Regions from separate parts of the Kocuria sp. CNJ-770 genome, predicted to be linked through region 2. Evidence: riboswitches for the same ligand, from Rfam matches in the RefSeq annotation. Region 2 holds a riboswitch; each other region holds the start of a gene.
What was found. Region 2 has a riboswitch for S-adenosylmethionine ahead of BJF77_RS10685 (cobalamin-independent methionine synthase II family protein). Riboswitches for the same ligand answer to the same signal wherever they lie in the genome.

Region 1 (3,456 bases), on a different contig from region 2:
ACCGTCACCAGGTAGTAGACGGCGTTCTGCGCCAGGCGCAGGCCGATCGTGACCAGCAGCGGGCGGCGGTGGTGGAGCAGCAGCTCCCGCAGGGGGGCGGTGGCCACGTTGCCCGAGGCCCGGTGCTCCAGGAACTCCGGGGCGTCGGCCACGCCGAGGCGGATCCACAGGCCGACCGCCACGAGCAGGGCCGAGAGCAGGAAGGGGATGCGCCAGCCGTAGGCGGCGAACTGCTCCGCGCTCATGACGTGCTGCACGACGAAGAACGCCCCGGTGGCCAGCAGCATGCCGGCCGAGGAGCCGATCTGGGTGAAGGAGCCGAAGAACCCGCGGTGCCGGGCCGGGGAGTGCTCCACGCTCAGCAGCGCGGAGCCGCCCCACTCGGCCCCGGCGGACAGGCCCTGGAGGATGCGCAGGACGACGAGCCCGACGACGGCCCACCAGCCGATCACCTCGTAGGTCGGCAGCAGGCCGATCAGGGTGGAGGCCACGCCCATGAGCAGCAGGGAGGCCACCAGCAGGGCCTTGCGGCCGATCCGGTCGCCCAGGTGGCCGGCGACGATCCCGCCCAGGGGCCGGGCGATCACCCCGACGGCGAGGGTGGCGAAGGAGGCGACGATGCCGCCGAGCTCGGTGGCCATGGGGAAGAACTGGACGTTGAAGACCAGGGCGGCGGCGGTGCCGTAGAGGTAGAAGTCGTACCACTCGATGGTGGTGCCGGCGAAGGCCGAGGCCAGGACGCGCTTCTTGCCGTGGACGACGCTCGTGCGTCCCGCGGCGGCCGCGGTCGGGGCCGGGATCGTGGTCGGGGGCGGGGTGGACATGCGTCAGGCTCCTGGGGTTCGGTCGGCGTCGGTCCCGGCACCGGTCCTGGCGTCGCCGATGGCGTTCAGGCCCTCCGGCAGGGTGCCGTTGATGAGGTAGTCGCCGAGGGCGCGGGCGCGGAAGGCGATCGGGTTGTGGGTGGCCACGGTCTGGGCGTTGCGCCAGTGCCGGTCCAGGCCCTTGGCGGTGGACGTGGCGGAGGCGCCCACGGTGAGGAACAGGTCCTGGGCCGCGCCGAGGGCCAGCTCCGGCACGGTGACCTGGGCGTGCTCCACGGCGATCTCGGACCCGTGCAGCGCCGCCGGGAGGGCGCCGGTGAAGTCCGGCCGGTCGGCGCCGGTGGTGACGGCGGCGGCGATCCCGGCGTCCAGGGCGCGGGCGGCGTGCAGCACGGTGGCCTCGGCGGCGAAGGCCTTGGCGGAGATCCGGCCGGTGGCCTCCTGGATCAGCGGGTCCTCGCGGAACGGCAGGCCGAGCCCGGTGTTGAAGGTCCGCCGGCGGCCGGCGATGGTCTCCACGGCGTCCCGCCGGGCGGCGCGGGCGACGCCGGCCAGCACGGCCAGCAGCACGAGCTGGAAGAAGGCGGCCTCGTGGACGGCCTCCGCGCTGCCGGCGGCGCGGTCCAGCACGGCGTCGTCCGGGACGCGCACGCGGTCGAAGACCGCGGTGCCGGTGCCGGTGAGCTTCTGCCCGAAGCCGTCCCAGTCGTCCTCGAGGGTGACCCCCTGGGCGTCCGTGGCGACGACGGCGAAGCGGCGTCCGTCCCGGCCGTCGAGGGCGGCCGAGACGCGGGTGTAGTCGCAGAAGACGGAGCCGGTGGCGTAGAACTTCCGGCCGGTGATCTCCCACCCCTCGGCGGTGCGGCGCAGCACGGTGTTCAGGGTGCCGAGCGCGTTGCCGCCCTTCTCCGTGGAGGCGTTGCCCACGGTGGCCCCGGCCAGCACCCGCGGATACCAGACGTCCTGGAGCTCCCGGGGCAGGAAGCGCAGGGACTCCACGAAGCCGGCGTGGGAGCGGTAGAGGTGGGCGATGTTGGAGTCGGCCTCGGCCAGGTCGACCAGCAGCCGGGTGAAGTCCTCGATGCTGACCCCGGGACCGCCGTGGGCCGCCGGGACGCGCAGGGCGCCGAACCCGGCCCGGTCCAGCCGGCGCACCTCCTCGTAGGGCAGCGCGCGGCGGAGGTCCCGGTCCAGGGAGCCGGCGGCGATCTCCGTGAACAGCGGCCCGAAGCGCTCCTTCAGCCCGGCGTAGTCCACCGGCAGGCCGGCGGGGTCCGTGCCGGCAGGGTCCGTGCCGGCGGGGTCCGTGCCGGCGCCGGGACGGGTGGGAGTCCTCTCGGCCGTGGTGCGGGTCATGCGGTGGTCCTCTCGGTCGCACCGAGGAGGGCCGGCCGTGCGGTCACGCCAGGGGCGGGCCCGGTGGCGGCAGCGCGGGGGCCGACGTCACGGAGCGACTGCAGATCCGGGATCTCCATCGGTTCTGGCCTTAGCACCCTGACCCCTGCGAAGGACGGGTTGCTGCGGCGTCGTCGAGCCAGATCTCTCGGCCGCTCTGAATGGGACGGATGACATCGCACCAGACCGCCGGGGTGCGGAGCCACCCGATGACGGCCGCATGTCGTCGGATGTCATGCTGACGTCACAGACGGTCATGTCCTCCCGGGTGGTGTAGGAATCCGCCGCGGGACCCCGCCCGGCCGGAGAAGGGGAGCGCCGCGCATCCGCTCAGTATCGCGGCCGGTCCGGCTCCACCTGCTCCGCCCAGGCGAGCACCCCGCCCTCGAGGTGGCGGATCCGCTCCTCCCGCCCGGCGTAGAACGGGCGCAGCGCGGCCAGGGCGGTCGCCGAGCGGGCGCCGGCCTTGCAGTGCAGCACGAGGTCCGCGCCGCGCGCCTCCGGCGGCAGGGCGTCCGGCCCCCGGTCCAGCAGCTCCTGGAGCGGCACGGCCACGGCGCCGGGGATCGCCAGGAGCTGCCGTTCCCAGTCCTCCCGCACGTCGACCAGCACGAAGGCCGTCTCTCCGCGCGCCCGCCGCTCCAGCAGCCGGGCCAGCTCGCCCGCCGCGACCGTCTCGGCGGGCTCCGCGCCGCCGGCCGGCGGACGGACGGCCACGGGCTCGGCGACGGCGGTGACCGGGGCGGCGTCCGGGTCCGGGTCCAGGCGCATCTCGCGCCAGGTCATCGCCAGGGCGTCGTGCAGCAGCACCCGCCCGAGCAGGGGCTCGCCGGTGCCGGTGATCAGCTTGACCGCCTCGGTGACCATCACCGCGCCCACGGTGGCGGGGAGCATGCCGAAGACCCCGCCCTCGGCGCAGCTGGGCACCTCCCCGTCCGGCGGCGCCTCGGGGTAGAGGTCCCGGTAGGTGGGCCCGTGGCCGGCCCAGAAGACGCTGACCTGCCCCTCGAAGCGCAGGATGGAGCCCCACACGCAGGGGATCCCGGTCAGGGCGGCGGCGTCGCTGACCACGTAGCGGGTCGCGAAGTTGTCCGCGCCGTCGAGGACGAGGTCGTACTGCCCGAGGATCCGCACGGCGTTGTCCGCCGTGAGCCGGCAGGGATGGGTGCGGACCCGCACGAGCGGGTTGAGGGCGGTCACGGCCTCCGCGGCGGACTCCGCCTTGGGCCGGCCGACG
Region 2 (3,456 bases):
CACGCGCCCGCCCAGGCCGCAGTCGGTCGAGGCGATGACGTTCTCGCGCCCCACGAGCCTCGCATAGCGCTCGATCCGGTCGGCGACGAGCTCGGGGTGCTCCACGACGTTGGTGGCGTGCGAGACCACGCCGGGCAGGATCAGTTTGCCCTCGGGCAGTGCGTGGTCCTCCCAGACCTTCCACTCGTGCTCGTGCCGGGCGTTGGCGCCCTCGAAGGAGTAGGCGCCCGCGTCGATCGACAGCAGCAGGTCCACCAGGTGCCTGAACTCGAGGTCCGTGGTGTGCGGGCCGTGCCAGGAGCCCCAGCACAGGTGGAAGCGGATCCGGTCCTGCGGCAGCCCGCGCAGGGCGTGGTTGAGGGCCTCCACCCGGACCTGGACGAAGCGCCGGTAGTCCTCGACGGCCGGCTCCGGGTTGATCTGGTCCCAGGACTCGGCGATGGAGGGGTCGTCGATCTGCAGCACCAGGCCGGCGTCGAGGATCGCGGTGTACTCCTCGCGCAGCACGTCCGCCCACGCGTAGAGGAACTCCTCCTCGCTGCCGTAGTGGTGGTTGCCGATCCGCGCGGCGGAGCCGGGGGAGAGGGCGGCGACGAAGCCCTCGGCCGCCCCCGTCTCCCGCAGCGCGGCGGTGAGGCCTGCGACGTCGGAGGCCACCGCGGCGTGGCCGGTGTAGGAGAGCGGGCCGGTCGCCGCCGGGAACACGGGCGGCGGCAGGTCCGGGTCGGCCAGGTGGATGCCGGAGGAGGGGTCCGTGTACGCGTCGTGGAAGGCGGTGAGGTCCCGCCGGTCCAGGAAGCTCGTGAGCACCACGCTGCCGGGGGCGGAGCGCTTCGGGACGTGGATGTCGTTGTCGTCGACGATCGCGAGCCCGCCCGTGCGGTCGAAGGAGTAGGTCCACCACGCCCCGTAGTCCACCGAGCGGGTCATCGCGTGGCCGTACTCGCCGTCGTTGACCACGTCGATGCCGGCCTCGCGCTGGCGGCGCACGACGTCCACGACGGCGTCCCGCAGCAGGCGGTCGAACTCCTCGGTGCCGGCCGCGCCCGGGAGGCGGGCCTCGTTGGCCTGCAGCAGCTCCGGGGTCCGGGGGAGGGACCCGGCGTGGGACGTGAGGATGCGGTCGGCACTGTGCAGCATGGGGCGCTGTCCTTTCCATCGGTCCTGGCGGTAGCACCGGGGCGTAGGGCGCGGGGGCCGTCCGTGCGGGTTGCTGCGGCGTCGTCGAGCCAGGTCTCTCGGCCGCTCTGGATGGTGACGACCCCATCCAATCCCACGGCCCGGACGTTGCGCCATTCGGGAGCCGCGTGACGGGCATGACGCCGCATGACGCGCGGGTCCCTGCTCGCCGTCGTGCTCCGGATCACATACCGTGACGGTGACCGGTGCCCCGGACCCTGTGGGCGCGGCGGACGGAAGGAAGGTTCCCCATGTTCCAGGACCACGGCCTCGAGGGCCGCACCGCGCTGGTGACCGGTGGAGCGAGCGGCATCGGGCTGGCCGCGGCCCGGGCCCTGGCGGGCGCCGGGGCGCACGTGGTGGTCGCCGACGTCGACGAGGCCGGTGCGCAGCGGGTCGCGGACGAGCTCGACGGGCGGGCGTGGGGCGTCGACCTGCTCGACACCGCGGCGCTGGCCGGGCTGAGCCTGGAGGTGGACGTGCTGGTGAACAACGCCGGCATCCAGAAGGTCGCCCCGATCCAGGACTTCGACCCCGCCGACTTCCACCGGATCCTCGTGCTCATGCTCGAGAGCCCGTTCCTGCTGGTGCGCGCGGCCCTGCCGCACATGTACGAGCGGGGCTGGGGGCGGGTCGTGAACATCTCCTCCGTGCACGGGCTGCGGGCCTCCCCCTACAAGAGCGCCTACGTCGCGGCCAAGCACGGCCTCGAGGGGCTGTCCAAGACCGTGGCCCTGGAGGGGGCGGCGCACGGGGTGACCAGCAACTGCGTCAACCCCGGCTACGTGCGCACCCCGCTGGTGGAGAAGCAGGTCGCGGACCAGGCCAGGGTGCACGGGATCCCCGAGGCCGAGGTCGTGGAGCGGATCATGCTCGGCGAGACACCGGTGAAGAAGCTCGTGGAGCCCGAGGACGTCGGCAGCCTCGTGGCGTGGCTGGCCGGACCGCACGCCGCCATGGTCACCGGCGCGTCCTACACGATGGACGGCGGCTGGACGGCGCGCTGAGCGGGCCGGGAGCCGCTCAGCGGTGGCCCAGCTCCCGGGAGAGCCGGTGGGCCTCCGTGAGCAGCGCCCGCCCCAGGAGCCCGCGGCGCTCCCCGGCGAAGCGGGGCTCGATCCCGGTGAGGCTCAGGGCGTAGACGGGGGCGCCGGTCGTGTCGAAGACCGCCGCGGCCATGCCCCAGCTGCCCTCCACGATCAGTCCCGGGTTCACCGCGAAACCCTCCCGCCGCACGTCCTCCAGCAGCTCGCGGATCCGCTCGGGGGTGTGCAGCGGGCCCCACTCGGCGCGGGCGGCGGACGTGGCGGCGAGGATCCGCTCCACCTCCGCGTCCGGCAGGTGGGCCAGGACCGCCAGGCCCGCCGAGGCCACGCCCAGCGGCAGCCGCAGGCCCTCGTACAGCACGTGGGAGCGGATCGGAAAGGCCCCCTCGACCCGGGCCAGGCACACGGTCTCGGGTCCGCGGCGGGCCGAGAGGAACGCGCTCTCCCCCGTGGCCTCGGCGAGCCGGCGCAGCGACGGTCCGGCCAGCTCCCGGATCGGGTAGCGGTGGGCCGCGACCGCGCCCAGCACGTAGAGCTCCGGGCCGAGCTGCCACGCCGTGCTGCCGGCCGGGCGGTCCACGAGCCCCTCCTCGGCCAGGCCCGTCAGGAGGCGGTGCACGGTGGGGCGCGTCAGCCCGGTCGCCGCCGCCAGCTCCGCCACGGTGCTGCCCTGCTCCCGCCCCGCGACGGCGCGCAGCAGCTGTGCGACGCGGTGGACCACCTGGGTGCCCGCGCCGGCCCCGACCTTTCCCGTCATGAACTCCACTATATGGACATTGCGGGACCTGATGGCCGGATGCTGAGGAAAGCCCGCGGGATCCCGGCGCACCGGTTGACCGGTATGTGGGGTGTTCCTAGATTGAGTCCTGGGTCACAGATCACCGACAGGAAGGGACAAGGGTGTCCAAGGTCATCGACAACGCCGCCGGGCTGCTGGCGGAGCAGCTGCGGGACGGCATGACGCTCGCCGTCGGCGGGTTCGGGCTCAGCGGGATCCCGCGGGACCTCATCGAGGCGGTCCGCGACTCCGGGGTCACCGGTCTCACGGTGGTCTCCAACAACATGGGCGTGGACGGCAAGGGCCTCGGGGTGCTGCTGGAGAACCACCAGGTGACGAAGGTGCTCGCCTCCTACGTGGGCGAGAACAAGCTCTTCGCCCAGCAGTACCTGGACGGCGAGCTCGAGGTCGAGTTCAATCCGCAGGGCACGCTCGCCGAGCGGCTCCGGGCCG
Region 3 (3,456 bases), on a different contig from region 2:
AGCGGCTGCGGGCCAAGCTGAAGAAGCACTGGGTGGAGCGGATCGCCCCCTGGGTGGACCTCCCCGACGACCTGCCCGTCGAGCAGCGCACCCGTCTGCTGGCCGTGCGTCTGCTGGCCGACGGCGTGTGGTTCGCCGACGCCGCCGACGTCTTCCCCCCGGACCCGCAGGAGCGGGCGCGGGTGCGCGCGATCGCCGACGAGCTGCTCGCGGGCTGAGCGGCACGCCGCCGGCCGGAGCCGGCGGCCGCGTCCGGCGCCCCGCACCGGGGTGGCGGGGCGCCGGAACTCGTGTACAGTGGAGCGAAGTTGTTGAGGTTGTCGTTTTTGTATTTCAAGCAGTTCGGCCCATCCGGGTGCAGCAGTTTTTCTGAGAAGACGTTTTCCACGCATCACAACTCTTGTGTTTCTCGAACGTCGGGAAACGTTCATCTCACGAAAGATCAGGTCTCACCATGACTACCGGTATCGTCAAGTGGTTCAACGCTGACAAGGGCTTCGGCTTCATCACCCCCGAGGACGGCTCCAAGGACGTCTTCGCCCACTTCTCCGCGATCAACTCGGGCGGCTTCCGCTCCCTGAACGAGAACGACCGCGTCGAGTTCGAGACCCAGGACGGCCCCAAGGGCCCCCAGGCCGCGAACATCACCGTCATCTCCTGACGTTCTCCTCGAAGGGCTCACGGGCCCGTTGATCGTCCAGAACCGCCGCCGGGCCTGCGCCCGGCGGCGGTTCTGTCGTTCCGCCGGCAACAGCCTGCGGACTCTCGCACGCGGCGCCGGTGGGTGCCGCGCCGCCGGATGTCGTGCCGTCGGATCTCGTGCCGTCGCCGACCGGGAGGAGCTCGCATGACCGGACCCGTTTCGTCCCGTCCGCCGGACGAGGAGGACCCCTTCGTGGTGAACCGCGTCTCCGACGCCGAGCTCGACGTCTCCGTGCCCTTCGAGCTCGAGGTCTGCGAGTGGGAGCTGGACGGCTCCGCCGACGAGGCGGGGGAGGGCTGGGGCTCGGCCGGGGACTACGGCCTGGAGTGAGCCGCCGCGCCGCGGGAGCCGCTCCGCCGAGGGCCACGGCGCCGCACGCGCGACGGCGGCTCCCGGACGTCCGGCGCCGTGGCGCCGACCGCACGACGAAGGCCGCAGCCCATCGGGCTGCGGCCTTCGTCGTGTCCGGCCCGCCGACTACGCCGACAGCGGGAGGGACGCGGGGTGGAGCTTGAAGAACGGGTGCCGCCCGGTCGCGGCCAGGGCGCCGGGGACGAGGAGCTGGCGGTACTTGGCGCACCATTGCGCGGTGCCCGCCGTGTGCTCGGCCGCGGCGGCGAGGTCGTCGGCCTCCGCGCTGAGGTACTCCTGCACGTCGCCGTCCGTCGAGGTGATCCGGACGAGGTGCAGATCGGGGAGGGCGGTGACGGTGACGTCGACCCATTCCTCCCGCTGATCGGTGGTGGAAGTGATTCTTTCTTCGGACATGGTCATGTTTTCTCCTGACGTTCTTGCGGGCATCCGATGCCGTTGCCCGCCGCTTCGTCATCCGATCCACCCGGGAACATCGGGTTGGCGCACAGCGGGTCGGAGCCCCTCCGCGGTCCCTCCGGAAGGCGGTGCGCCCTCCGTCGAGCACGCGGATGCCGCATCTCGAGAAGCAGATCCAGGCTACCCCGCGCCTCCGACAGACCGGCAAGACGGCCATGACTTGTGTGACCGAACCGTGATGTCGGCCGCAATGCCGGGGCCGCCCGGGTACTCGAAGCCCATTCCAGCGCAACGATGTGTCGGCGAGGTGTCGCCGCGGTGACGGGACGGGGAAGGTCGGCTCACACGCCCGGCCCCACCGGCCGGGCGGGACCCGGCGGGGAGGATGTGGTTGAATGGGGGCAGCTTCAAGAGATCCGGTCGCCAAGCTCCGACTAGACCGGGCACCAACCCCATGTTCACGGGTGGTTCGGATGACGAAGCGGCTCGCATCGCCGCCGTGGCGGCACCCGCTGCGAGCAAGAGCGCCCGAAGGATCCTGGTCATGTCAGACGCCCTTCCCACCGTCGTCGCCGCCCGTCCGGGTGGGCCCGCCCCCGTTCCCGAGGCTCCGGCCGTGCTCGGCTGCGCGGCGATGAGCATCGACGACTACGCCCGGGTGGTTCAGGCGCGCACGGAGTTCGTGGACTTCCTGCTGGCGCCCGTCCGCGGCCGCCTCGCCGCCGCGGCCTGAGGACCGGCGGAGGATCCACGCCATGGACCTGCTCCTGGACCGCTCCGTGCTGCTCGGCGTGCGCACCCCGGAGCGCGCGCCCGAGCTGACCGCCGCCCTGCGCCGGCACGGCCACCGGCGGCTGTTCCTGTCCGCCTTGGTGCTGGGGGAGCTGCTGTCGGACCGGCCCGACGAGACGCCGTGGACCGAGCAGCTGGAAGCGCGCTTCCCGGACCGTGTGCTCCCCGTGGACGCCGCGGTGAGCCGGGCGTGGGGCGCTCTCGGCGCCGCGGGGACGGCCGACCCGGTGGCCGGTCTGACCGCGGCCACCGCCCTGGTGCACGGGCTGACGGTGCTCAGCGCCGAGCCCGGACGGTACGCCGGCACGGGCGTGCCCGTGCTGGACGCGGTCCCCGCCCGGGGATAGGCCTCAGACGGTCCGGCGGTGGCGCGGGCCGCGGGCGCCCAGGGCCACGGCCCGGTCGTAGTGCTCCATCAGCTGCCCGACCAGCACGTCCCAGGTCCGGCCCTGCACGGCGGCGTGCGCGGCGGCCCCGAAGGCGGCCCGCTTCGCCTCGTCGCCGAGCAGGTCGGCCACGTGCCCGCGCAGCGCCGCGAGGTCCCCCGGCGGGTAGAGCCAGCCGGTGCGGGAGGAGTCGACGAGATCCACCGGACCACCCCGGCCCGTGGCCACCACCGGCACCCCCGAGGCCATGGCCTCCTGCACGGTCTGGCAGAAGGTCTCGAACTCGCCCGGGTGCACGAACACGTCGAGGGAGGCCATGATGCGGGCGAGCTCGGCCCCGGAGCGGCGACCCGTGAAGTGCGCGTCCGGCAGGCGGCGCCGCAGCGCCTCCTCCTCCGGCCCGGACCCCACCACGACGAGGCGGGTGCCGGGCAGGTCCGCGACCGCGGCGAGGTCCTCGACCTGCTTCTCCGGGGCGATCCGGCCCACGTAGCCCACGATCCGGCGGCCGCCCGCGACCTCCGCCCGCCACCGCTCGTCGCGGTGCCGCGGGCAGAAGCGGGCGGTGTCCACGCCGCGCCGCCACAGGTGCACGTCGCGCACCCCGTGCGCGGTGAGCTGCGCCACCGCCGAGGAGGAGGGGGCGAGGGTCAGGGCCGCGGCGTTGTGCATGCTCCGCACGTGCCCCCACAGGAGCTGCTCGAGGAAGGGCGCTCCGTACTTCGCCGCGTAGCCGGGCACGTCCGTCTGGTACACGGCCACGGCCGGCACGCCGAGCTGCTGGGCCGCGAGGATCGCCCGCCG
Region 4 (3,456 bases), on a different contig from region 2:
CCTCGCCTGCCCGTGCAGCAGGACGCCCATCAGCAGGAACACCCCGGCCAGCACCATGAGGGACGCGGCCAGGAACGCCGTTGGGAAGCGGGGCACCAGCCCGGTGCCCGCGAACTCCACCACCACGGGCAGGCCCAGGACCAGGCCGAGCAGGAACAGGGCGCACGAGGCGGCGCCGGTGACCAGGAAGGGGCGTTCCTGGAAGAGCAGCTGGGCGAAGATGCCCAGGATCCGGAAACCGTCGTGGTAGGTCCGCAGCTTGCTCTCGCTGCCCTCGGCCCGGTCCCGGAAGCCCACCTCCACCTCGGTCTGCGGCACGCGGGCGTTGACGGCGTGCACGGTCAGCTCGGTCTCGATCTCGAACTCCCGGGACAGCGCCGGGAAGGACTTCACGAAGCGCCGCGAGAAGACCCGGTAGCCGCTGAGCATGTCGGTGACCTGCCGGCGGAAGGCGAAGGAGACGAGGGTGTTGAAGAACCGGTTGCCGGACTCGTGGCCGGCCCGGTAGGCCGTGCCGCTGACCTGGCGGCGCACCCCGAGCACGTGGTCGTAGGGGCCCCCCAGCAGGGTCGCGATCATCCGGGGCGCGTCGGCCACGTCGTAGGTGTCGTCGCCGTCGATGAGCAGGTAGACGTCGGCGTCGAGGTCCGCGAAGGCCCGCCGCACCACGTTGCCCTTCCCCTTCTCCTCCTCGCGCCGCACGTGCGCACCGGCCCGCCGCGCGGCCTCGGCGGTGCCGTCGGTCGAGCAGTTGTCGTAGACGTGGACCTCGATGCCGGGGACCGTGGCGTGCAGGTCGGTGACGACCTTCGCGATCGCGGCCTCCTCGTTGTGGCACGGGACGACCGCCACGATGCGGGGCGAACTGGGCATGGGTTCTCATTCCTGGGATCGTCGCGGCGGGCACGTTCATTATCACCGCGAGCGGGCGCCCTGCGAACCGGTGCGCGGCGGCGGTGCCGCGCCGGCCGCGCGGGTCCCGCGCCGCCCGGTGGCGATGTTGCGCCGCGTGACGCGCCCGCCGTCACAGTCGGCGCACCGGGGTCTTCTGCGCCGCCGGACTTGGCACCCGCCCGGGGCACCCGCTGGAATGGGTCCTGCATCTATCCAGAGCGGCCGAGAGACCTGGCTCGTCGACGCCGCAGCAACCATCCGCAGCCCCACGGGGCCGCGGAACGGTGCTCCCGCCAGGACCGATGGAGCTGCCGCAGCCTCCCGGGTCCGCCCCGGGACGGCCGGCGCCCTCCCTCGGGGTGACCCCAGGAGGTTCTGTGAGACGACCACCCGACCGGACGGCACCACCGCCGTCGCTGTCCTACGAGCTCTATCCACCGCGCTGCGCGGCGAGCGCCGAGACGCTGCTGCGGACCATCGAGGAGCTCGAGCCCACCCGCCCCGACCACGTCGCCGTGACGTACAGCGGGGATGCCCCGCGGCGGGCCGGGTCGCTGGCGCTGCTGGACCACCTCCTGGCCCGCACCGGCCTGCGGCCCGTGGCGCACCTCACGTGCGTGGGCAGCACGCGGGCCGAGCTGGAGGAGACCGTCGCCTCCCTGCTCCACCGCGGGGTCCGGGGCGTCCTGGCCCTGCGCGGTGACCTGGAGCCGGGCGCCGAGCCCGGCGAGCTGGCCCACGCCGGGGACCTGGTGGAGCTGGTGCGCGAGGTCGAGCAGCGCCGCACCGCGTCCCTCGCCGGCGGACGGCTCGCCGTGGGCGTGGCCGCCTACCCGACCCGGCACCCCGAGTCGCCGTCCTTCCGCCACGACATCGAGGTGCTGCTGGCCAAGCAGCGCGCCGGGGCCGACTTCGCGATCACGCAGGTCTACTTCCGCCCGCAGCGCTACGAGCGCCTCGTGGCCTCCGCCCGGGCCGCCGGGGTGACGATCCCGATCGTGCCGGGCATCATGCCGGTCACGGAGCCGCGGCGGCTGGCCACGCTCTGCCGGCTCGCCGGGCTCCGGCCCCACCCGGGCCTGGCCGCGGCCCTGGAGGGGGCCGCCGGCCCCGCCGAGCGGCACCGGGCGGGCGTGGCCTTCGCGACCCGCCTCGCCCGCGCGGCCCTCGACGCCGGGGCGCCCGGGCTGCACCTCTACACCTTCAACGGGCACCGGGCCGCCCTGGACCTGCTGGAGCGCGTGGACCTGCCGCGCGTGCCCCACCAGCCGGCGGCCCTGCCGGACCTGCTGCCCGCCTGAGCGGCGAGGGACGCCGCCCGGCCCGGCCGCCGTCCCGCACCTCTTCCCCGATCTCTGCCCGCACCTCTTCCCGAATCTCTTCCCAGACCTGCCGAGGAGCACACCCATGAGCACGACCACCTCTGCCGTCCCCTTCCCCGCCGCCACCATCACCGGCTACCCCCGGATCGGCCGGCGCCGCGAGCTGAAGCAGGCCCTCGAGGCCTACTGGGCCGGGCGCTCGACCCGCGAGGAGCTCGAGACCGCCGCGGGCGAGCTGCAGCTGGCCACCTACCGCCGGCTGGTGGAGCTGGGCCTGGGCGCGCAGGACGCGTCCCTGCCCGCGGCCTTCCCCCTCTACGACCAGGTCCTCGACACCACCGTGGCCCTCGGGGCGGTCCCGTCCCGCTTCGCGGACCTGGCCGGGGCGGACGGGCGCCTGGACCTGGACGCCGGCTTCGTGCTGGCCCGCGGCGACGCCGGGCGGGCACCGCTGGAGCTGACCAAGTGGTTCGACACCAACTACCACTACCTGGTCCCCGAGATCGGCCCCGGGACGCCCTTCACCGCCTCCGCCGGCCGGCTCGTGGCCGACGTCCGCCGCGCCGCCGAGCACGGCTTCACCGTCCGCCCGGTCCTCGTGGGCCCCGTCTCCTACCTGCTCCTGGCCAAGGCCGACGACGACGCCCCCGCGGGTTTCGACCCCCTGCAGCGGCTCGCCGACCTGCTCCCGGTGTACGCCCGGCTGCTCGACGAGCTCGCCGCGGCCGGCGCCCCGTGGGTGCAGCTGGAGGAACCGGCGCTCGTGGCCGACCAGGACGTGCCCGCCGCGCGGCTCGCCGCGGCCCTGCAGGAGGCCTACGCGGCGCTCACGGCCGCGCCCGGGCGGCCCCGGCTGCTCGTCACCACCTCCTACGGCTCGCCGGGCGCCCTGCTGCGCCCGCTGGCCCGCAGCGGGGTCGAGGCCGTGCACCTGGACCTGGTCAAGGGCGCGGCCCCCGTGCCCGCGGAGCTGGCGCTGTTCGCGGACGAGGGCGCCCCGGTGCTCGTGGCCGGGGCGGTCGACGGGCGCAACGTGTGGCGGGCCGACCTGGCCGGCCGGCTCGACGAGCTGGAGGACCTGGTCCGCGCCGGCGCCCGGGTCGCCGTGGCCAGCTCCACCTCCCTGTTCCACGTCCCGCACGACGTGGCCGAGGAGACCCGGCTGCACCCGCTGCTGCGCAGCTGGCTCGCCTTCGCCGACCAGAAGGTCGGCGAGATCGTCACCCTGGCCCGCGGTCTC

Region 1: another riboswitch for S-adenosylmethionine. It lies ahead of BJF77_RS13890 (acyl-CoA dehydrogenase family protein); the one in region 2 lies ahead of BJF77_RS10685 (cobalamin-independent methionine synthase II family protein).
Region 3: another riboswitch for S-adenosylmethionine. It lies ahead of BJF77_RS18680 (hypothetical protein); the one in region 2 lies ahead of BJF77_RS10685 (cobalamin-independent methionine synthase II family protein).
Region 4: another riboswitch for S-adenosylmethionine. It lies ahead of BJF77_RS13295 (methylenetetrahydrofolate reductase); the one in region 2 lies ahead of BJF77_RS10685 (cobalamin-independent methionine synthase II family protein).

Annotation. Positions count from the first base shown of each region.
Region 1 is NZ_MKJW01000115.1:12,391-15,846, reverse strand. Features, by position in the region: gene BJF77_RS13895 (MFS transporter) at 1-824, opposite strand, end outside; gene BJF77_RS13890 (acyl-CoA dehydrogenase family protein) at 828-2,180, opposite strand; SAM riboswitch class I at 2,293-2,387, opposite strand; gene moeB (molybdopterin-synthase adenylyltransferase MoeB) at 2,550-3,456, opposite strand, start outside.
Region 2 is NZ_MKJW01000099.1:27,174-30,629, reverse strand. Features, by position in the region: gene BJF77_RS10685 (cobalamin-independent methionine synthase II family protein) at 1-1,140, opposite strand, end outside; SAM riboswitch class I at 1,153-1,258, opposite strand; gene BJF77_RS10680 (3-hydroxybutyrate dehydrogenase) at 1,431-2,186, shown strand; gene BJF77_RS10675 (IclR family transcriptional regulator) at 2,203-2,982, opposite strand; gene BJF77_RS10670 (CoA transferase subunit A) at 3,126-3,456, shown strand, end outside.
Region 3 is NZ_MKJW01000161.1:4,190-7,645, forward strand. Features, by position in the region: gene BJF77_RS18665 (TetR/AcrR family transcriptional regulator) at 1-218, shown strand, start outside; gene BJF77_RS18670 (cold-shock protein) at 455-661, shown strand; gene BJF77_RS18675 (hypothetical protein) at 848-1,033, shown strand; gene BJF77_RS18680 (hypothetical protein) at 1,181-1,471, opposite strand; SAM riboswitch class IV at 1,486-1,599, opposite strand; SAM riboswitch class IV at 1,880-2,005, shown strand; gene BJF77_RS18685 (hypothetical protein) at 2,019-2,207, shown strand; gene BJF77_RS18690 (PIN domain-containing protein) at 2,230-2,613, shown strand; gene BJF77_RS18695 (glycosyltransferase family 1 protein) at 2,617-3,456, opposite strand, start outside.
Region 4 is NZ_MKJW01000111.1:106,620-110,075, reverse strand. Features, by position in the region: gene BJF77_RS13300 (glycosyltransferase) at 1-873, opposite strand, end outside; SAM riboswitch class I at 1,101-1,203, shown strand; gene BJF77_RS13295 (methylenetetrahydrofolate reductase) at 1,272-2,195, shown strand; partial or broken gene metE (5-methyltetrahydropteroyltriglutamate--homocysteine S-methyltransferase) at 2,302-3,456, shown strand, end outside.